Regions from separate parts of the Stenotrophomonas sp. YJH_SMC_25 genome, predicted to be linked through region 2. Evidence: riboswitches for the same ligand, from Rfam matches in the RefSeq annotation. Region 2 holds a riboswitch; the other holds the start of a gene.
What was found. Region 2 has a riboswitch for glycine ahead of AC5P7E_RS05445 (trimeric intracellular cation channel family protein). Riboswitches for the same ligand answer to the same signal wherever they lie in the genome.
Positions count from the first base shown of each region.

Region 1: it holds a riboswitch for glycine, as region 2 does, so the genes downstream of both, gcvP (aminomethyl-transferring glycine dehydrogenase) here and AC5P7E_RS05445 (trimeric intracellular cation channel family protein) in region 2, are expected to answer to the same signal.

Region 1 is NZ_JCAFSV010000001.1:561,401-571,101, forward strand. Features, by position in the region: gene AC5P7E_RS02665 (M2 family metallopeptidase) at 12-1,976, shown strand; gene AC5P7E_RS02670 (hypothetical protein) at 2,612-3,004, opposite strand; gene AC5P7E_RS02675 (siderophore-interacting protein) at 3,073-3,969, opposite strand; gene AC5P7E_RS02680 (multidrug effflux MFS transporter) at 4,110-5,336, opposite strand; glycine riboswitch at 5,636-5,738, shown strand; gene gcvP (aminomethyl-transferring glycine dehydrogenase) at 5,801-8,668, shown strand; gene AC5P7E_RS02690 (VOC family protein) at 8,762-9,172, opposite strand; gene AC5P7E_RS02695 (amino acid permease) at 9,276-9,701, opposite strand, start outside.
Region 2 is NZ_JCAFSV010000003.1:144,952-154,652, forward strand. Features, by position in the region: gene AC5P7E_RS05420 (MarR family winged helix-turn-helix transcriptional regulator) at 1-395, shown strand, start outside; gene AC5P7E_RS05425 (DNA alkylation repair protein) at 392-1,132, shown strand; gene AC5P7E_RS05430 (DUF6616 family protein) at 1,180-1,518, shown strand; gene AC5P7E_RS05435 (hypothetical protein) at 1,630-1,887, shown strand; gene AC5P7E_RS05440 (3-deoxy-7-phosphoheptulonate synthase) at 2,183-3,256, shown strand; gene AC5P7E_RS05445 (trimeric intracellular cation channel family protein) at 3,425-4,042, opposite strand; glycine riboswitch at 4,125-4,230, opposite strand; glycine riboswitch at 4,244-4,333, opposite strand; gene AC5P7E_RS05450 (GIY-YIG nuclease family protein) at 4,374-4,649, shown strand; gene AC5P7E_RS05455 (hypothetical protein) at 4,797-5,213, shown strand; gene AC5P7E_RS05460 (nuclear transport factor 2 family protein) at 5,282-5,713, shown strand; gene AC5P7E_RS05465 (hypothetical protein) at 5,719-6,174, shown strand; gene AC5P7E_RS05470 (NAD(P)/FAD-dependent oxidoreductase) at 6,266-7,546, opposite strand; gene AC5P7E_RS05475 (NYN domain-containing protein) at 7,670-8,449, shown strand; gene AC5P7E_RS05480 (glutathione S-transferase family protein) at 8,593-9,213, shown strand; gene AC5P7E_RS05485 (primosomal protein N') at 9,310-9,701, opposite strand, start outside.

The DNA of each region.
Region 1 (9,701 bases), on a different contig from region 2:
AAGGACCGCCCGTGAAACACCGTCATCTCCTGCTGGCCTCGGCAATCGCCGCCGCCACGCTGGCCCTGGCCGCCTGCAAAAAGGAAGCTGCCCCAGGCACCGATACCGCCAGCAGCAGCGCCCCGGCCGGCGAAACCGCCGACCAGTTCGTGGCCCGCATCAATGCCGAATTCAAGGCCGCCTACCCGGAGATGACCTCGGCGCAGTGGCTGTCTTCCACCTACATCAACAGTGATTCCGAACGCATCGCGGCCAAGGCCAACGAGCGCTCGCTGACCCAGCTCAACAGCTGGATCGAGCAGGCCGCCAAGTTCGACGGCAAGCCGATGAGCGAGGACAGCAAGCGTGCGATCCACCTGCTGAAACTGATGTCCTCGATGCCGGCGCCGCGCGATCCGGCCACGCTGGCCGAGCTGACCCAGATCGCCACCCGCATGGAAGGCAGCTACGGTGCCGGCAAGTACTGCACCGACGCCAACGATCCGAACTCCTGCCGCCAGCTGGGCGAGCTGGAACAGGTACTGGCGCGCAGCCGCGACTACGACAAGCAGCTTGACGCCTGGCAGGGCTGGCACAGCACCACCAAGAGCATGCGCGGCGACTACCAGAAGTTCGTCGGCCTGGTGAACGAAGGCGCCAAGGGCATGGGCTTCACCGATGCCGGCCAGATGTGGCGCAGCGGCTACGACATGCCGCCGGAGCAGATCGGCCCGGAAACCGACCGCCTGTGGGAACAGGTCAAGCCGATGTACGAGCAGCTGCACTGCTACGCGCGCGGCAAGCTGGACAAGACCTATGGCAAGGACAAGGCCGAAGTTGGCAATGGCCTGATCGCCGCGCACCTGCTGGGCAACATGTGGCAGCAGGACTGGTCGAACCTGTGGGACCAGCTGGAACCGTACCCGGGCGCCGGCAGCCTGGACATCACCGCGGCGCTGGAAAAGCAGTACCAGACCAACCTGAGCGCGGCGCTGGCCAAGGCCGGCAAGGATGCCAACGTGGCCGCGCAGTACAAGGCGCAGCGCGAGGCCGAACTGCGTACCGCCAAGCAGATGACCGAGCGCGCGCAGGACTTCTACGTGTCGCTGGGCATGCCGTCGCTGCCGCAGTCCTACTGGGAAAAAACCCAGTTCATCAAGCCTGACGACCGCGACGTGGTCTGCCACGCCAGCGCCTGGGACATGAACATGGAAGGCGACGTGCGCACCAAGATGTGCATCAAGCCGAACGAAGAGAACTTCACCACCATCTACCACGAGCTGGGCCACATCTATTACGACCTGGCCTACAACCCGCTGCCGCCGCTGTTCCAGGGCGGTGCCAACGATGGCTTCCATGAAGCGATCGGCGACACCATCGTGCTGGCGATGACGCCCAAGTACCTCAGCTCGATCGGCCTGGTCGATGCGCCGACCGAAAGCCGCGAGGCGGTCATCAACAACCAGATGCGCATGGCGCTGTCAGGCGTGTCGTTCCTGCCGTTCGGGCTGATGATCGACCGCTGGCGCTGGGGCGTGTTCGATGGCTCGATCACTGCCGACAACTACAACAAGGCGTGGTGGGACCTGAAGGCCAAGTACCAGGGCGTGGCGCCGGCCAGCACCCGTGGCGAAGAGTTCTTCGATCCGGGCGCGAAGTACCACGTGCCGGGCAACACTCCGTACACCCGCTACTTCCTGGCGCGCATCCTGCAGTTCCAGTTCTACAAGGGCCTGTGCGACGCGTCCGGCTACAAGGGCCCGCTGCATGAGTGCACCTTCTACGGCAACAAGGAAGCCGGCCAGAAGTACTGGGCGATGCTGAGCAAGGGTGCCAGCCAGCCGTGGCAGGCCACGCTGAAGGAGCTGACCGGTACCGACAAGCTCGATGCCGGCCCGATGATCGAGTACTTCACCCCGGTCAACGAGTGGCTGAAGCAGCAGAACGAAGGCCAGATGTGCGGCTGGCAGGCCAACGCGGCCCCGGCGGCGAAATGAGAAAAGGGGCGGGTCCGAAAGGATCCGCCCCTTTCCGGTAGTGCCGGCCGCTGGCCGGCAACTCCGCGATGAAGACCCAACGGGCAGCCGGCCAGCGGCCGGCTCTACCGAAACGGCAGTCAAAGGCCAGATGTGCGGCTGGCAGGCCAACGCGGCCCCGGCGACGAAATGAAAAAAGGGGCGGATCCGAAAGGATCCGCCCCTTTCCGGTAGTGCCGGCCGCTGGCCGGCAACTACGCGATGAAGACCCAACAGGCAGCCGGCCAGCGGCCGGCTCTACCGAAACAGCAGTCAAAGGCCAGATGTGCGGCTGGCAGGCCAACGCGGCCCCGGCGGCGAAATAAAAAAAGGGGCGGATCCGCGAGGATCCGCCCCTTTCTGGTAGTGCCGGCCGCTGGCCGGCAACTGCACGGTGGAAATCCGTCTGGCAGTCGGCCAGCGGCCGGCTCTACCGAAACAGCAGTCAAAGGCCAGATGTGCGGCTGGCAGGCCAACGCGGCCCCGACGGCGAAATGAAAAAAGGGGCGGGTCCGAAAGGATCCGCCCCTTTCCGGTAGTGCCGGCCGCTGGCCGGCAACTACGCGATGAAGACCCAACGGGCAGCCGGCCAGCGGCCGGCTCTACCGCAACAGCGGTCAGCTGTTCTTCTTCGCGGCCATCGCTGCGGCCAGCTCGGCCTTGAATTCCTCGAAGGTCTGGCCCTTCTCCCTGGCTTCGGCCTGTGCGGCATCGCGCAGTGCATCGGAGTACATCAGGCGCACCGGCGTGCCGTTGCGCTCGTGCAGTTCACCGGCCTGCATGATCAGCGCCAGCACCTGCGCAGCGCTCTCGCTGTGGCCCGCGATGCGGCCGTCCATGCCCAGTACCCATTCGCCGTCGCGGCGCACGACACCGGCCAGCAGGGTGCGCTGTGCATCGCGCAGTTCCGCATGCGGCTCCACCGGCGAGGCCTGCGCGGCGGCCTTGTTGGCGGCCTGCTTTTCCTGGCGACGGCGCTGGTCGCGGCGGGTCTTGGAGCTGGTGGACATGGTGCGGTACCGCTGCGAAGGGGGGCGCAAGGATAGCGCACCCCGCCCGCAGCACCGCTTCACACCCCTCAGTCCAGCACTTTGCCGTGCCGCCAGTAGCCCATGAAGGTGATCGCGCGGCGGTCCAGCCCGCAATCACGCACCAAGTGGCGGCGGATCGCCATCACCGCCCCCGCCTCGCCCGCCACCCAGGCATACAGCGGCCCGGCCACACCGGTTTCGGCCTGCTCCCAGAGGATCTGCGTATCGACGTCGATCTCCTCCAGCGCATCGCCGGCAGTCACGCCCGAGGTCGCTGCCAACCGCGCCTGGACCGCCTGCAGCAACCGCTGTCCGTAGGCGGCCTGCCCGCGCGGCAGCCAGACCAGCTCGGCGCTGGAGGGCGCCCTCAGGTGCACCGCATCACCGGCCTGCGCCACCTCCAGCAGCGCCAGCGTGCGCGGTGGGTCGACCATGGCCGCCAGCTCCTCGAGGATGCCGGCCACCGCAGGCAACGCGGTTTCATCGGCCACCAGCAGCACCTGGCCGACACCGGCCGGTGGCTTCCACTCCCAGCCCTCGCTGCTCCCGGCACAGTCGGCGTCCGGGGCCAGCAGCACCACGCGGTCGCCAGGGCGGGCGTGCATGGCCCAGCGCGAGGCGGGGCCGGTTTCGCCATGGATGACGAAATCGACGTCGACCTCGCCCTGCTCGGCGCGCAACTGGCGGATGGTGTAGGTACGCATCGGCGGGCGCTTGTCGTCCGGCAGGGCCCGGTAGCGTGGGTACCAGTCTTCACCGCTGGGGACCTGCGGCACCTCCTGGCCGGGCAAGGGGAAGAACACCTTGATGCGCTGGTCAGGGCCTTCGGTCTTCATCCGCGCCACGTCGGCACCGGTGAACACCATGCGGTCCAGGGAAGGGGAAAGAACGCGGCGCTCCTTCAGCGCCACCTCGAACAGGCGGTAGGTCTGCTGCGCAGCCATGGGGAACCTCATGCAACGACATCGGATTGGCTGGCTGTCGTGCATCCACGCACCGGCTGGCTGGAGTGCCCAGCCTAGTCCGGTCGTTCCTCTTCGCAAGCGTTGCGGGCAAAGCGGCCGGCCCTCCCCCTGCGCGCTGCTCAATGGCCCGTGCAGGCCGCCTGTGCCGCGCGTTCACGCTGGTGTTCCCAGTACCAGAACACGAAGCCGGCGGCGAAGAACGCGGCCTGCCCCAGCGCCAGGTGCAGCGGGCTGGCGCTGAGCAGCGGCGACACCACGCCGGCCACCACCGTGCTGATCATCAGCTGCACGAAGGCCTGCAGCGACGAAGCCAGGCCGCGCTGGTGCGGGTACATGTCCAGCACCGCCAGCGCCAGGATCGGGAAGATCAATGCCATGCCCATGCCGCCCAGGAAGATCGGCAGCACCGCCCACGGCAGCACGAACTGCGGCGACAGCGCCACGTAGCCGACATTCAGCAGCACCGACAGCGCACACAGGCCGAAACCAATGGACACCTGGCGGGTGGGCGTGGTGTGCCCGGCCATGCGCCCGGACAGGAACGAGCCGGTGGTCATGCCGCCGATGGTGGGGATGAACAGCCAGGCAAAACCACCCTCGCCCAGATGCAGGTGCTGCATCACGAACACCGGCGCCGAGGAGATGTACAGGAAAATGCCGCCGAAACCGATGCTGCCGGCCAGCGCCAGGCGCAGGAACCGCGGGTTGAAACCGATGCGCACGTAATCACGCAGCAGCACGCGCGGTGACAACGGCACCCGTGCCTCCACCGGATGGGTTTCCGGCAGGTAGCGTGCAGTGGCCGCCAGCAGGAGCAGCGCAAACACCACCAGGAACCAGAAAATCAGTGGCCAGCCGGCGCCACTGAGCAGGATCCAGCCGCCAATGATCGGTGCGATGGCCGGAGCGATGCCGAACAGCATCGATACCTGGCTCATCAGGCGCTGCGCGTCGTGTCCGTGGTACAGGTCGCGGATCACCGCGCGGCCGACGATCATGCCGACGCCTGCTGACAGGCCCTGCAGCGCACGGAACGCCAGCAGCGTGGTCAGGTCGGTGGACAGCGCGCAGCCGACCGAAGCGCCGACGAACACCACCAGGCCACCGAGGATCACCCGCTTGCGGCCCCAGGCGTCGGACAGCGGGCCGTGCGCAAGGCTCATCAGGCCGTAGAACAGCAGGTACACGCTGATGGTCTGCTGCACCGCCACCTCGTCCACCGCCAGGCGCTGGGCCAGCTGCGGGAACGCCGGGAAGATGGTGTCGATCGAGAACGGACCGAACATGGCCAGGCCGGCGAGTAGCAGGGCCATGCGGCGGGTGGAGGGAGCAACAGCGGCGGTCATGGGAAAGGCGTCCGGCAGGGCCATGCGCGGCACGCACGGCGGGCGCCGGTCCCCTGCAGCAGGGACGGCGCCAGATGAATTCGGGTATCCGCCCATCATAGGTGGGGATTGCGCCTGATGCCATGCATCAGTGCACAAAACGCACGGACGGGCCATCGGCCATTCAGGCGCGGCCTCCAGGACCGAAGGCGGCCGCCGCGCCCGCAACGGGCTATAATCGGCGGGCAACACGGTGGGAGAAGCGGAATACCGCTGCCGAAGGCGCAACGCCCGTAATCGCTCAGGCCCGATACCACCCGTAACACAACTCTGGAGAGACCGGTTCGATCCGGCGCCGAAGGGGCACGAAGCTGCGGTCCGCCGCGCTTTTAAACTCTCAGGCAAAAGGACAGAGGGGCGCCCCGCAGACCGCCGACCGGCGGCTTGTGCCCGTGCGTGTGCCCTTTCCTGACGGATCCTTCGCCATGTCCCAGAACACCCCTTCCCTGCGTGAGCTCGAGCACCACAACGCGTTCGTCGAGCGCCACATCGGCCCCAACGACGCCGAGATCGCGCAGATGCTCGACGTCGTCGGCCACGCGTCGCTGGATGCGATGACCGACGCCATCGTGCCGGCCAAGATCAAGTCGCCGGCACCGCTGGCACTGCCGGAGTCGATGACCGAAGTGCAGGCACTGGCGAAGATCCGTGCGATCGCCGACAAGAACACCGTGCTGCGCAGCTTCATCGGCCAGGGTTACTACGGTACCCACACGCCGAACGTGATCCTGCGCAACATCCTGGAAAACCCGGCGTGGTACACCGCCTACACCCCGTACCAGGCGGAAATCTCGCAGGGCCGCATGGAAGCGCTGATCAACTTCCAGACCCTGTGCGCCGACCTGACCGGCATGGAAATCGCCAACGCCTCGCTGCTGGACGAAGCCACCGCCGCCGCCGAAGCGATGACCCTGGCCAAGCGTTCGGCCAAGTCGAAGTCGGACACCTTCTTCGTGCACGACGCCGTGCACCCGCAGACCCTGGAACTGCTGCGTACCCGCGCCGAGCCCATGGGCATCGTGCTGCGCGTCGGCACCCCGGCCGAAGCACTGGAAGCGGAAGCGTTCGGCCTGCTGCTGCAGTATCCGGACACCTTCGGCCAGGTCGGCGACTACAAGGCGCTGGTCGATGCCGTACACGCACGCGGCGGCCTGGTGGCCGTGGCCACCGACCTGCTGGCCCTGACCCTGCTGGCTGCCCCGGGCGAATGGGGCGCGGACATCGTGGTCGGCAACAGCCAGCGTTTCGGCGTGCCGTTCGGCTTCGGTGGCCCGCACGCCGCCTTCATGGCCTGCCGTGACGCCTACAAGCGCTCGATGCCGGGCCGCCTGATCGGCGTTTCGATCGATGCCCAGGGCAACCCGGCCTACCGCCTGACCCTGCAGACCCGCGAACAGCACATCCGCCGCGAGAAGGCCACCTCCAACATCTGTACCGCACAGGTGCTGCTGGCGGTGATGGCCTCGATGTACGCCGTTTACCACGGCCCGGAAGGCCTGACCCGCATTGCCCGCCGCACGCACCGCCTGGCCTCGATCCTGGCCGCAGCGCTGCGCAATGCCGGCGTGCAGGTCGGTGGCGACTTCTTCGACACCCTGCACGTCACCGGCGTGCATGCCGATGAAATCCATGCCAAGGCACGCGCCGCCGGTTACAACCTGCGCGCGATCGACAGCGACTCGGTCGGCATCAGCCTGGACGAGACCACCACCCGCGCCGACATCGTCGCCGTGGCTGCGGTGTTCGGTGCCTCGCTGGAGGTCGACGCGCTGGATGCCAGCACCGCCGACGCGCTGCCGACCGGCCTGCTGCGCCAGTCCGCGTTCCTGACCCACCCGGTGTTCAACACCCACCACAGCGAGCACGAACTGCTGCGCTACCTGCGTTCGCTGGCCGACAAGGACCTGGCGATGGACCGCACGATGATCCCGCTGGGTTCGTGCACCATGAAGCTCAACGCCACCGCCGAGATGATCCCGGTGACCTGGCCGGAGTTCTCGCAGATCCACCCGCTGGTGCCGGCCGACCAGGCGCTGGGCTACAAGGAACTGATCGACACGCTGGAAGCGATGCTGGTCGAATGCACCGGCTACGACGCGGTCAGCCTGCAGCCGAACTCCGGTGCACAGGGCGAGTACGCCGGCCTGCTGGCGATCCGCGCCTACCACCGCTCGCGCGGCGAAGGCCACCGCGACATCTGCCTGATCCCGGATTCGGCGCACGGCACCAACCCGGCCTCGGCGCAGATGTGCGGCATGAAGGTGGTGGTCACCAAGACCGATGCCAACGGCAATGTCGATGTTGAAGACATCCGCCTCAACGCCGAGAAGTACAGCGACCGCCTGGCCGCGATCATGATGACCTACCCGTCCACGCACGGCGTGTTCGAGGAAGAGGTGGTCGAGATCTGCGAGATCATCCACCAGCACGGCGGCCAGGTGTACACCGACGGCGCCAACATGAACGCCCTGGTCGGCGTGGCCAAGCCCGGCAAGTGGGGTTCGGACGTTTCGCACCTGAACCTGCACAAGACCTTCTGCATCCCGCACGGCGGCGGCGGCCCGGGCGTCGGCCCGTGCGCGGTCAAGGAACACCTGGCCCCGTTCCTGCCGGGCAAGCTGGGTGACAACGGCCCGGTCGGCATGGTCAGCGCCGCCAGCTTCGGCAGCGCCTCGATCCTGCCGATCAGCTGGATGTACATCGCGATGATGGGCCGCGAAGGCCTGCGTAAGGCCACCCAGGTCGCGCAGCTCAACGCCAACTACATCGCCAAGCGCCTGGCCCCGCACTTCAAGACCCTGTACACCGGCCGCAACGGCCTGGTGGCACACGAGTGCATCCTAGACGTACGCCCGCTGGAGAAGACCAGCGGCATCGGCGCCGAGGACGTCGCCAAGCGCCTGATCGACTTCGGCTTCCACGCCCCGACCCTGAGCTTCCCGGTGGCCGGCACGCTGATGGTCGAACCGACCGAGAGCGAATCGCTGCACGAGCTGGACCGCTTCATCGACGCGATGATCCAGATCCGCGAGGAGATCACCGCGATCGAAGACGGCCGTCTGGACCGCGAGGACAACCCGCTGAAGAACGCGCCGCACACCGCCACCGCGGTGACCGCCAGCGAGTGGACCCACGCCTACCCGCGCGAACTGGCTGCCTTCCCGCTGGCCAGCCTGAAGCAGAGCAAGTACTGGCCGCCGGTGGCGCGCGTCGACAACGTGTACGGCGACAAGAACGTGATGTGCGCCTGCATCCCGGTCGATGCCTACAAGGATGATGAAGTCGAGGCTTGATTCCTCGCGGCATCGGTAAAGAGAACGGCCCGCGCAAGCGGGCCGTTTTCATGAGGGCGGGTGGACCAGGGTCCACATCCACGGTAATCCCGATCACGGGTCCGGCATCTGCCCCAGGCTCAACTGCCACGACACGCCGAAGCGATCCTGTACCCAGCCGTAGCGGTTGCTGAAGTCATAGTCGCCCACCGGCATCAGCCAGTGGCCGCCCTCGCCCAGCACGCGCGCGGCGCGCTCGAACTGCTCGGCGCCGGAGCACTCGACGAACAGCGAGATCGACGGGCTGAAGGTGAAATCGTGCACGTCCAGGCTGTCAAAGCACAGGTAGTGGGTGCCACCGAGCAGGAAGATGGCCTGTCGGACCTGCCCGGGCACGCCGGCACCGGCGCCGTCCGGATGGCGCTGCATTGCCAGCAGGCGGAAATCGGCGAAGGCCTCGGCGTACAGGGCCAGGGCGGCCTCGGCCTGGCCGGTAAACATCAGGAAGGGGCGACTGCGCAGCATGCGGTACTCCCGGTCGACGGGCCGATGACGGCCCACACGATCAGGATGGCACGGCGGATGTGCAGCCCCCGTGGTAGTGCCGGCCGCTGGCCGGCAGCTTCAGTCACGCCTCGCGCATGCGCCGCGCGATGGCGCTGCCGGCGGCGATCGTGGCGGTCAGCGCCACCATCGACAGGAACTGCAGGCGGGTGTGCGACTCGCTCAGCAGCAGGCCGAAGATCAGCGCCAGGATCGCCAGCGCGCAGCAGGTCAGCCACGGGAAGCCCGCCATGCGGAACGGCAGCCGGGTACCCAGGCGATCCGCGCGGCGCCGCAACACCAGTTGCGAGACCAGCGACAGCGTCCACACCAGCAGGCAGGTGGAACCGACGATGTTCAGCAGCACCGGCAGCACCCGGTCCGGGAACAGCAGTTCCATCACCGTGGCGGCGAAACCGAACAGCACGCTGGCCAGCACGGCAATCACCGGCACCTGGCGCGGATCGGTCCAGCCCAGCACCGCCGGCGCTTCGCGGCGCTGCGCCAGTGA
Region 2 (9,701 bases):
CGATCGATCGCGACTGCGCCGCGCGGCTGGCACCGCATGGGCTCAGCGAGGGTCGCTTCATCGTGCTGTTCCTGTTGCACGGGGCCGGTGGCGCACTGCCGCCGCATGTGCTGGCCGAGCGCGCCGGCGTGACCCGCGCCACCATCAGCGGCCTGCTCGATGGCCTGCAGCGCGAAGGCCTGCTGCAGCGTCGCAACGATGACGGGGATGGCCGCCGCCTGCAGATCGTGCTGACCGCACCGGGAAAGCGTTTGGCCGAATCGCTGTTCGAGCAGCACACGCAATGGATCGGTGGGCTGTTCAACGGCCTGGATGCTGATGAACAGCAGCAGCTGTCACAGCTGCTGCACAAGGTCTGGCAGCACACGGACGCCGGGCGGGAATCCGCAGCATGAGCACGGCCATTCCTGCGGAACGCCGGCAAGCACTCAACACCGGCCGCGTCCCCGCCACCCATCTGGCAGAATGCCTGGCAGTGGATTTTGCCGCGCTGCTGCAGGTGGTGGCGCCTGCGCTTGCACCGGAGGCGCAGCAACGCATGCGGGACGCCTCAGGCAAGGGCATCACGCTGCGCATGGCCCTGGCTGCGCAACTGCTGCGTGAGGCGGGGCAGGGGGCGCCTGCGCTTTGGCAGCATCACAGCTCCGATACCGTGCGTGGCTGGGCCTGCTACCTGATCGGCAGCGATGCCCGCGCAACGCTGGCAGGGAAACTGCAGCAGATGCGCACACTGGCCGATGACCCCCATTTCGGTGTGCGCGAATGGGCGTGGCTGGCACTACGCACGGACATCGTTGCCGCACCACTGCAGGCGCTGGAGCACCTGCAACCGTGGTCACAGGAAACATCGCCGTACCTGCGCCGCTTCGCCTGCGAAGCACTGCGTCCGCGCGGTGTCTGGGCCACGCATATCGCACTGTTCAAGCAGCGCCCGGAACATGCATCCGCGCTGCTGGAAGCACTGGCCGACGATCCGGAACGCTATGTGCAGGATTCGGTCGGAAACTGGCTCAACGATGCCGGCAAGACTCAGCCGCAGTGGCTGCGCCAGCTGTGTACGCGTTGGCAGCATGAGCGCCACAGCGACGCCAACGCCTACATCCGCAAACGCGCGCTGCGCTCGCTCCGGTAGTGCCGGCCGCTGGCCGGCAACCCCCGAACCCTCAAGGAAGAACCACCATGTCGCACACCCTCATCGAGCTCTACACCGCCACCCCTGCCTGGACCACACTTCCGCCCGAGCAGCGGAACGCCTTCTTCGCCCGTATCGGCGCCGGCATGCAGCAGTTCGATCCGGTCCGCATCACGCCGCTGGCGATGGGCCGCATTGCCTCGGGCGTACCGCACGGCAGCGATGAGCAGTTCTATGCGGTCTGGCGCTGCGCAAGTCGCGAGGAGGTCGATGCGTTGATGGCCGGCATTGCCGCTACCGGCTGGCATGAGTACTTCACCACCACCCAGGCGGTAGGCGCGATGGACAGCATGGCCCAGCACCTTGCCGACCTGGCCGCCTTGTAGCGGCGCGGCAGACGCCGGCAGATTCCGTGCTGGGCATGGGTGGCACATGCGCCTGTCACCCAGACGCGGTAAACAGGACATTGCCCATGCCCATCCGCAGGAAAGTCGATCATGCAGAGCACGCTCCAGGTCACGCTGTTCGGCCCTCTTGGCGACAGCCCGGCGTTGCAGTTGCCGGGGCTGGAGGGGCCGTCGGTGGCCATCCAGGAATCGGCCCTGCGGCGCTTGGTTTCCGATCTTTACACCGCGCGTTCCCTGCTCAACCCCGAGCAGCTGGACGAGGCCCGGCAGGAACTGGATCGCGTGCTGGAACGCTGGGCCGACATCCATGAGGGCCTGCTGCTGGACGTGGAAGTGCATGGCAAATGAGCGACGTTGCGTGGTTGCCGCCGCGTGGGCAGGGCCGGCGCGCATCTCGCTGAACCGCGTCCCCAGTTGCGGATGAAACATTTTGCACTGCGCAAAAGCTGTGCTATCAATACAACCCATGAATGCAGCCGCCACCCGCTTTTACTGGTATTACTTTCCGAAGCCACTGGCGGAGGAAGGACTGCGCTCACCCTGAAGAAAGCTTCAGACGCATTCCCGAAAGCCGCCAGCGAACCTGGCGGCTTTTTTCATGCTGCCACGCTGGGGACCCCCAACGTTCCGGAGACCTCCCCCAATGCCCCCGCACACCGACGACCTGCGTATCCGCACCATCGAACCGCTGACACCGCCTGCCCAGCTGCTGGCGATGCTGCCGTGTGACGATGAAGCCTCCGACACCGTCAGCGCCTCGCGCGCGGCCCTGCACCAGATCCTGCATGGCCGTGACGACCGCCTGGCAGTGGTGGTTGGCCCATGCTCGATCCACGACCCGAAGGCCGCCATCGAGTACGCCCAGCGCCTGAAGCCGCTGCGTGACGCGCTGGCCGGGGAACTTGAAATCGTGATGCGCGTGTACTTCGAGAAGCCGCGCACCACGGTGGGCTGGAAGGGCCTGATCAACGATCCGGACCTGGACGGCAGCTTCAGGATCGACAAGGGCCTGCGCATCGCCCGTGGCTTGCTGCGCGACATCAACAAGCTCGGCCTGCCGGCCGGCGTCGAGTTCCTCGACGTGATCTCGCCGCAATACATCGCCGATCTGGTGGCCTGGGGCGCCATTGGTGCGCGCACCACCGAAAGCCAGGTGCACCGCGAACTGGCCTCGGGGCTGTCGTGCCCGGTCGGCTTCAAGAACGGCACCGATGGCAACGTGAAGATCGCCGCTGACGCGGTGGGTGCGGCGTCCAATCCGCATCACTTCCTGTCGGTCACCAAGCAGGGTGGCACCGCCATCGTGTCGACCACCGGCAACCCGGACTGCCATGTGATCCTGCGCGGCGGCAAGCAGCCGAACTACGATGCAGGCAGTGTCGCCGAGGCCTGCCAGGCGCTGGCCAAGGCCAAGCTGCCGACGCGCCTGATGATCGACGCCAGCCATGCCAACAGCCTGAAGAACCCGGACAACCAGCCGAAGGTGATCGAGGACATCGCCGTTCAGTTGGAAGACGGTGAACAGCGCATCGTCGGTGTGATGATCGAGAGCCATCTGGTCGGTGGTCGCCAGGAACTGGTGGAAGGCCAACCGCTGGTCTACGGGCAGAGCATCACCGATGGCTGCATCGACTGGGACACCACCGTGACGGTGCTGGAGCGACTGGCCGCGGCCGTGCGCGCCCGTCGCGAAGTGAAGGTGTCCGAAGCCGCTTGAGTGCGGCACGTGTGTGGATGGCGGCCAGCGCCTGCGGGGGTGCGGCCGCGATCAGGGCCGGTCGGAGTTGGAGACCGGCCCATCTGCACCGGCGATGCGCCTGGCGCTGCGCATGAGCGACAGCGCCAGGTACATCGCCGGGGTGGTGCGGATTCCGCCGCGCGAACCTCAATGCACTTCGTCGTGGTACACGAACTTCGGCATTTCCCAGCGGTAGTGGATCGCCAGCAGGCGCAGCGCGAAGCCGCCGCCGAGGCAGCACAGGATCGCGGTGGCGTCGGCCACGCCCCAGTGCAGCAGCAACAGGTAGGCCGCGCCGGTCAGCAGCGCGATGATCGCGTACAGCTCCTTCTGGAAGATCAGCGGCACCTCGTTGCAGAGGATGTCGCGCAGCACGCCGCCGAACGCGCCGGTCAGCATGCCGGCGATCAGCACGATCGGCATCGCATGGCCGGCTTCGCGCGCGATCGAGCAGCCGATCAGGGTGAAGGCGATCAGGCCCAGGCCATCGAGCACCAGGAAGGTGCGGCGGAAGTGGTGCATCCAGCGCGCCACCCAGGTGGCGATCAGCGCCGCGCACACGGTGAAGCCCAGGTACTCGGGATGCTTCACCCAGCCCAGCGGGTAGTGACCGAGCAGGATGTCGCGCAGTGAACCACCACCGAGGGCGGTGACGCAGGCGATCATGACCACGCCGAACAGGTCCATGCGGCGGCGGCCGGCGGACAGCGCGCCGGTCATGGCTTCGGCGGAAATGGCGATCAGGTAGATGATGGACAGCAGCATTGGGCAGGCTCCGGGCGCGGTGGGGCCGGCCATGCGCGACTACCGCCACTGCCTGCGCAATGACGGGATGACGATGACCGGTGCCGCTCCCGCTGTCCTTTTGCCTGAGAGTTCAGCGGCATGGGCCGCGTGCCCCTTCGGCGGATCGTCCCGGGCATGCCCGGTGACCTCTCTCCAGCTCGGCGAGTCGAATGCATGGTTGGTGGGATTCCAGCCCACCGGCCTGAGCGATCATGGGAGCCTGCGCCTTCGGCGGGCGCCAGCGCGGCGCCTCTCTCCTGCATTCGGGCGCCAGTATATCCGCTGCAGTGCAGCACGGCATAATCCGGGCATGGCCCCGTCCCTCCGCCCGTGGTTCCTGTACCTGCTCGAATGTCGCGATGGCAGCTATTACGCCGGCATCAGCACCGACGTGGACGCGCGTTTCGCCACCCATCAGGCTGGCAAGGGCGCGCGCTACACCCGGGCCCGGCCGCCGCTGCGGGTGCTGGCCGTGCGCGAGTACCCGGACCGGGCCGCCGCCTCGCGGGCCGAATGGCAGCTCAAGCAGCAGCCGCGCGAACGCAAGCTGGCCTGGCTGCAGGCGCCGGATCCTGCGCTTCTGTAAAGCCGAGCCCACGCTCGGCTGTTGTTGCTGCTGCCTGATGGTGAAGCCGAGCATGGACCCGGCTCTACAGTAGATCCACGCCATGCGTGGATGGGCGCTTCCAGTCATGCCATGATCGCCACACCCATCGACACATGGATCCGTCCGATGAAGAACTGCGGGATACTGCTGTTGACTGCCTGCGCGGCCCTTCTGGCCTGCACCCAAGCACCGTCGCCACCGCCACTGCAGCATGGGCAGATCGGCACCGCTGCTGAGCTGGCTGCGTATGGCCCGAGGACACCCGAACTGATCCACCTGCGTCGTGACCGGGTCCCTCCCGATCTGGTCGATCTGATCCCGTTCGCGGAAAAGTGGGGGATCGGCGATGACGTGCTTCGCAATGAAATGCGGGAGCGCGCCACTGACGCGGAAAAGCAGGCATTGATGGATGCGCTGGCGGGGCGCCATGCGCGCATCACCGCCTGGTTGGACAGCTTCCCGCAGGGGCAGCCCATGTCTGAAGAAGCCGCTGCGTTCATGTACATGCAGCTGGGCACCGACGAAATGGGCCTGATGCCGTAGATCCACGCCATGCGTGGATGCGGCTTGCATATGCCATGATCGCCCAGCCCTCAGCGCTGGAGACCCGGATGTCCACCGTCGCCCTGTTGTTCGCTCTCTCCGCGTCAACCAGTCCCGCTGCCGACCCGGCCACCCTCGCGGCCATCGAAGCCACCTGCCATGACTACGTCGACGGCCAGCTGGAGGCCGACCCGCAGCGCGTCGCCCGCTCCCTGCACCCGGACCTGGCCAAGCGCGCGGTCCTCGGCGATACGCCCGACGAGCGGCTGGGCCTGCGCCGCATGTCGAAGGAAGAACTGGTCGCGCTGACGAAGCAGGGCGCGCTGAAAACCCCGAAGGATCAATGGGACCGCCGCTGCACGGTGCTGGACGTGACCGGCAATGCCGCCTCGGTGCGATTGGAAACGCCGTGGTTCGTCGATTACTTCCACATGGGGCGCTTTGACCAGCGCTGGGTCATCGTCAACGCGTTGTGGTACCCGAAACCGAAGGCGAAGTGAGCACGATGCGTGCCGCCGGTAAGGCATGGGTCTCCGTCGTCGTACTGGCCGCCGGCATCGCACTGCTGCCTGGCCTGCTGTACCTGCTCGGGCTTGCCCTGGTGGGCGGTTGGCCGAAGCCAGCAGACCGTGTGCCCAGTGGTGTGGCTGCGTGCAGCAGTGAACCGCGAACAGGATTTCAGCCGATGAATCCCTGGAGTTTCGCCGCGCAGTTCTTCGACGACGACGCGATGAAGAAGAAGGTGCCAGAGGTGGAACGGGAGGCGTTCTGGATTGCCCGCCGCCATCTTTGGCGACAGCCACGGCACGACATGCTGCGCTGGCATCTGAGCAGCACGGCACTGACGATCTGGATTACCCGCAACTGGAGTGCCGCGCAGATTGCCGACACCGCAAGGAAGGAGGACTTCTGCCGCGCATGGTCGAAACGGCGGGCGCCCGGCGGCCCGATGAAGCGGTAGATCCACGCCATGCATGGATGATGTTGACGGAGTCAGAGCCCTTTCCTGCGGAAAGGGATCGGACCGCGTGGCAGCCGGCCAGCGGCGGGCACTACCGCCTCGGTCGCCGGTCTTCCTGGTCATCGCCGAAGATGATGCGTGCGCTGCGCTGGTAGCTCCAGTACGCCACGGCCCAGTTCAGCAGCACCACGATGCGGTTGCGGAAGCCGATCAGGAAGAACACGTGCGCGGCCAGCCAGAACCACCAGGCCAGCACGCCCGACAGCTGCAGCCGCCCCAGGTGCACGATCGCGGCCATGCGACCGATGGTGGCCAGGTTGCCGTAGTCGGCGTACTTGAACGGGCCGGGCTCGGGCTTGCCGTGCAGGCGTGCGCGGATCACCTCGGCCACGTATTTGCCCATCTGCTTGGCAGCGGGTGCCACGCCGGGTACCGGCTTGCCGTCGGCCTGGCTCAGTGCGGCCAGGTCACCGGCCACGAACAGCTCCGGGTGATCGGGCAGGGTCAGGTCCGGTTGCACCGGCACGCGGCCGGCGCGGTCCAGCGGCACGTCCAGCGTGCGCGCCAGCGGTGAAGCGGCCACGCCGGCGGCCCAGACCACGGTGCGGGCCGGTACGAACTGGTCACCGAGCGTGAAGCCCTGGCTGTCGATGTCGCTCACCGGGGTACCGGTCAGCACTTCCACGCCCAGCTTTTCCAGCTGGCGGCGTGCTTTCAGCGAAAGTACTTCCGGGAACGAGGACAGCACGCGCGGGCCGGCCTCGACCAGCCGCACCTTGGCGCTGGCCGGGTCGATGTGGCGGAATTCGTTGCGCAACGTATGCCGCGCGATCTCGGCCAGGGTGCCGGCCAGTTCAACACCGGTGGGACCGCCACCGACCACCGCGAAGCTCAGCCATGCGGCCTTCTTCGCCGGGTCCGGTTCCGCCTCGGCGCGCTCGAACGCCAGCAGCAGCTTGCGGCGCAGCGCGATCGCATCGTCCAGCGTCTTCAGGCCGGGCGCATCATCGGCCCACTGGTCGTTGCCGAAGTAGGCGTGGGTGGCGCCGGTGGCCAGCAGCAGGCTGTCGTAGTCCAGCGTGCTGCCATCGGCCATGCGGATCTGCCGGGCCTGCTTGTCGATGGCGACCACTTCGCCGAGGCGGACTTCCACGTTGCGCTGGTGGCCGAGGATATGGCGCAGTGGTGCAGCGATATCCGGCGCGGACAGGCCGGCGGTGGCCACCTGGTACAGCAGCGGCTGGAACAGATGATGGTTGCGGCGGTCGACCAGGGTGATGCGTATGCGCTCGCGGGCCAGGGCACGGGTGGCCCAGAGACCGGCAAAACCGCCGCCGACAACAACCAGGTGGGGAACGCGCTCGCGACTCATCGACTCACTCCAGTGGGGGCATTGGGGGAAGCGCCTGGCATCTTCGCACGGCGACTGCCTGTCACGTCAGCGCCCGCGTGGATCGGCGATACTCGGGTTCAGGCAACCGCACGCGAGGAGTCCATGAGCGAACCGGAAAAGCGCATCGCCCTGTTGATCGACGCCGACAATGCGCCGGCCTCGAAGATCGACGAGGTGTTGGCCGAAGTGGCCCGCTATGGGGTGGCCAACGTGCGCCGCGCCTATGGCAACTGGAAGAGCCCGCGACTGAAGGGGTGGGAAGCGGTGCTGCATGAGTATGCGATCCGTCCCATCCAGCAGTTCGCCTACAGCAAGGGCAAGAATGCCTCGGACATGGCGATGGTGATCGATGCCATGGACCTGCTGTACGCGCGCAACCTGGATGGCTTTGCCATCGTCTCCAGCGATGCGGACTTCACCCCGATGGTGATGCGCCTGTTGACCGATGGCGTGAAGGTGTACGGTTTCGGCGAGAAGAAAACACCCGAGCCGTTCGTCAATGCGTGCTCGAAATTCACCTACCTGGAAGCACTGGGCCAGACCCACGCCAGCGTGCCGGATACCGAACAGGCATCCAGCGAACAGGCCTCGAACGAGCCGGTGGCCAACGACGATGCGCGCCCGCGCAAGAGCGGTGCGGAAATGCGCAGCGACACGCGGCTGGTGAAGATGCTGCGTCGCGCGGTGTCCGCGGCCGAGGGCGAGGATGGCTGGTCGCACCTCGGCCCGGTCGGCAGCCAGATCGGCAACCAGGCGTCGTTCGACCCGCGCAACTATGGCTACGGCAAGCTCAGCGATCTGCTGGCAGCGATCGGCCTGTTCGAACTGAAGAAGGATGGCAAGTCGTCCTACGTGCGCGCGCTGCCGAAAAAGAACCGGTAATGCCGGCCGCTGGCCAGCGAGGAACCGGTAGTGCCGGCCGCTGGCCGGCAATCCCCGGATGCCAGATTCCGCATCCCGCATGCACACACCCCGCCCGATCAGGGGTATCGTTGCCGCTCGCATTGCCAGCAAGGATTACCCGCATGTTGAAGATCTGGGGCCGTCGCAATTCCAGCAACGTCCGCAAGGTGCTGTGGTGTGCCGAGGAAATCGGCCTGCCGTACGAGTCCATCGAGGTCGGTGGCAGCCACGGCGGCACGCAGACGCCGGAATACCAGGCGATGAATCCCAATGGCCTGGTACCGGTGATCGAAGACCACGGCCTGCCGCTGTGGGAATCGAACGCCATCGTGCGCTACCTGAGTGCGCGCTACGCGCTGGGCACGCTGTACGCCGAAGAGCCGATGGAACGCGCCCAGGCCGAGAAGTGGATGGACTGGAGCACCTCGCGCATGGCGCCGCTGTACACCGACCTGATCTGGGGCATCATGCGCACCGCCCCGGCCGACCGCGACGAAGCGCGGATCAATGCCGCCATCGTACGCGCCGGCGACTACCTGGCGATGGCCGATGCCACCCTGGCCAAGCAGCCGTGGCTGTCCGGCGAGACATTCGCGATGGGTGACATCCCGCTGGGCTCGCTGATCTATGCCTGGTTCGAACTGCCGATCCAGCGTCCGGAACTGCCGCACCTGGCCGACTGGTACGCCCGTCTTCGCGAGCGCCCCGCCTACCAGCGCGGCGTGATGTCGCCGCTGACGTAAGCGAAAGCGTCCGGGGTCAGAGCCCTTTTCTGCGAAAAGGGATCCGACCCCAGGGCATCGGGGTCGGATCCCACCCGACGGGTAGGCTCTGACCCCTCAATAAAGATCCGTCGGATCCACATCCAGCGACCAGCGCACCTTGCGTGCTTCCGGCAGCGCATACAGCTGCGGTACCAGTTGCGAAAGCACCCCGTGCAGCGGTGGCCGCTGCGCGGCAGACAGCAGCAGCTGGGCGCGCTGGTAACCGGCGCGCCGTGGCATCGGCGCCGGCATGGGTCCATAGGCTTCCACCACGTCCTGCTCGCCCAGCAGCTGTCGCGCTGCCAGCAGGAATGCATTGGCATGCTCCACCTGCTGCGCTTCGGCGCGCATCAGCGCCAGATGCGCGAACGGCGGGAATCCTGCGGCCTGGCGCTGGTTCAACTCGGCCTGCGCGAACGGGTGGTAGCCACCGCTGACCAGGGTCTCCAGCAGTGGGTGCCCCGGGT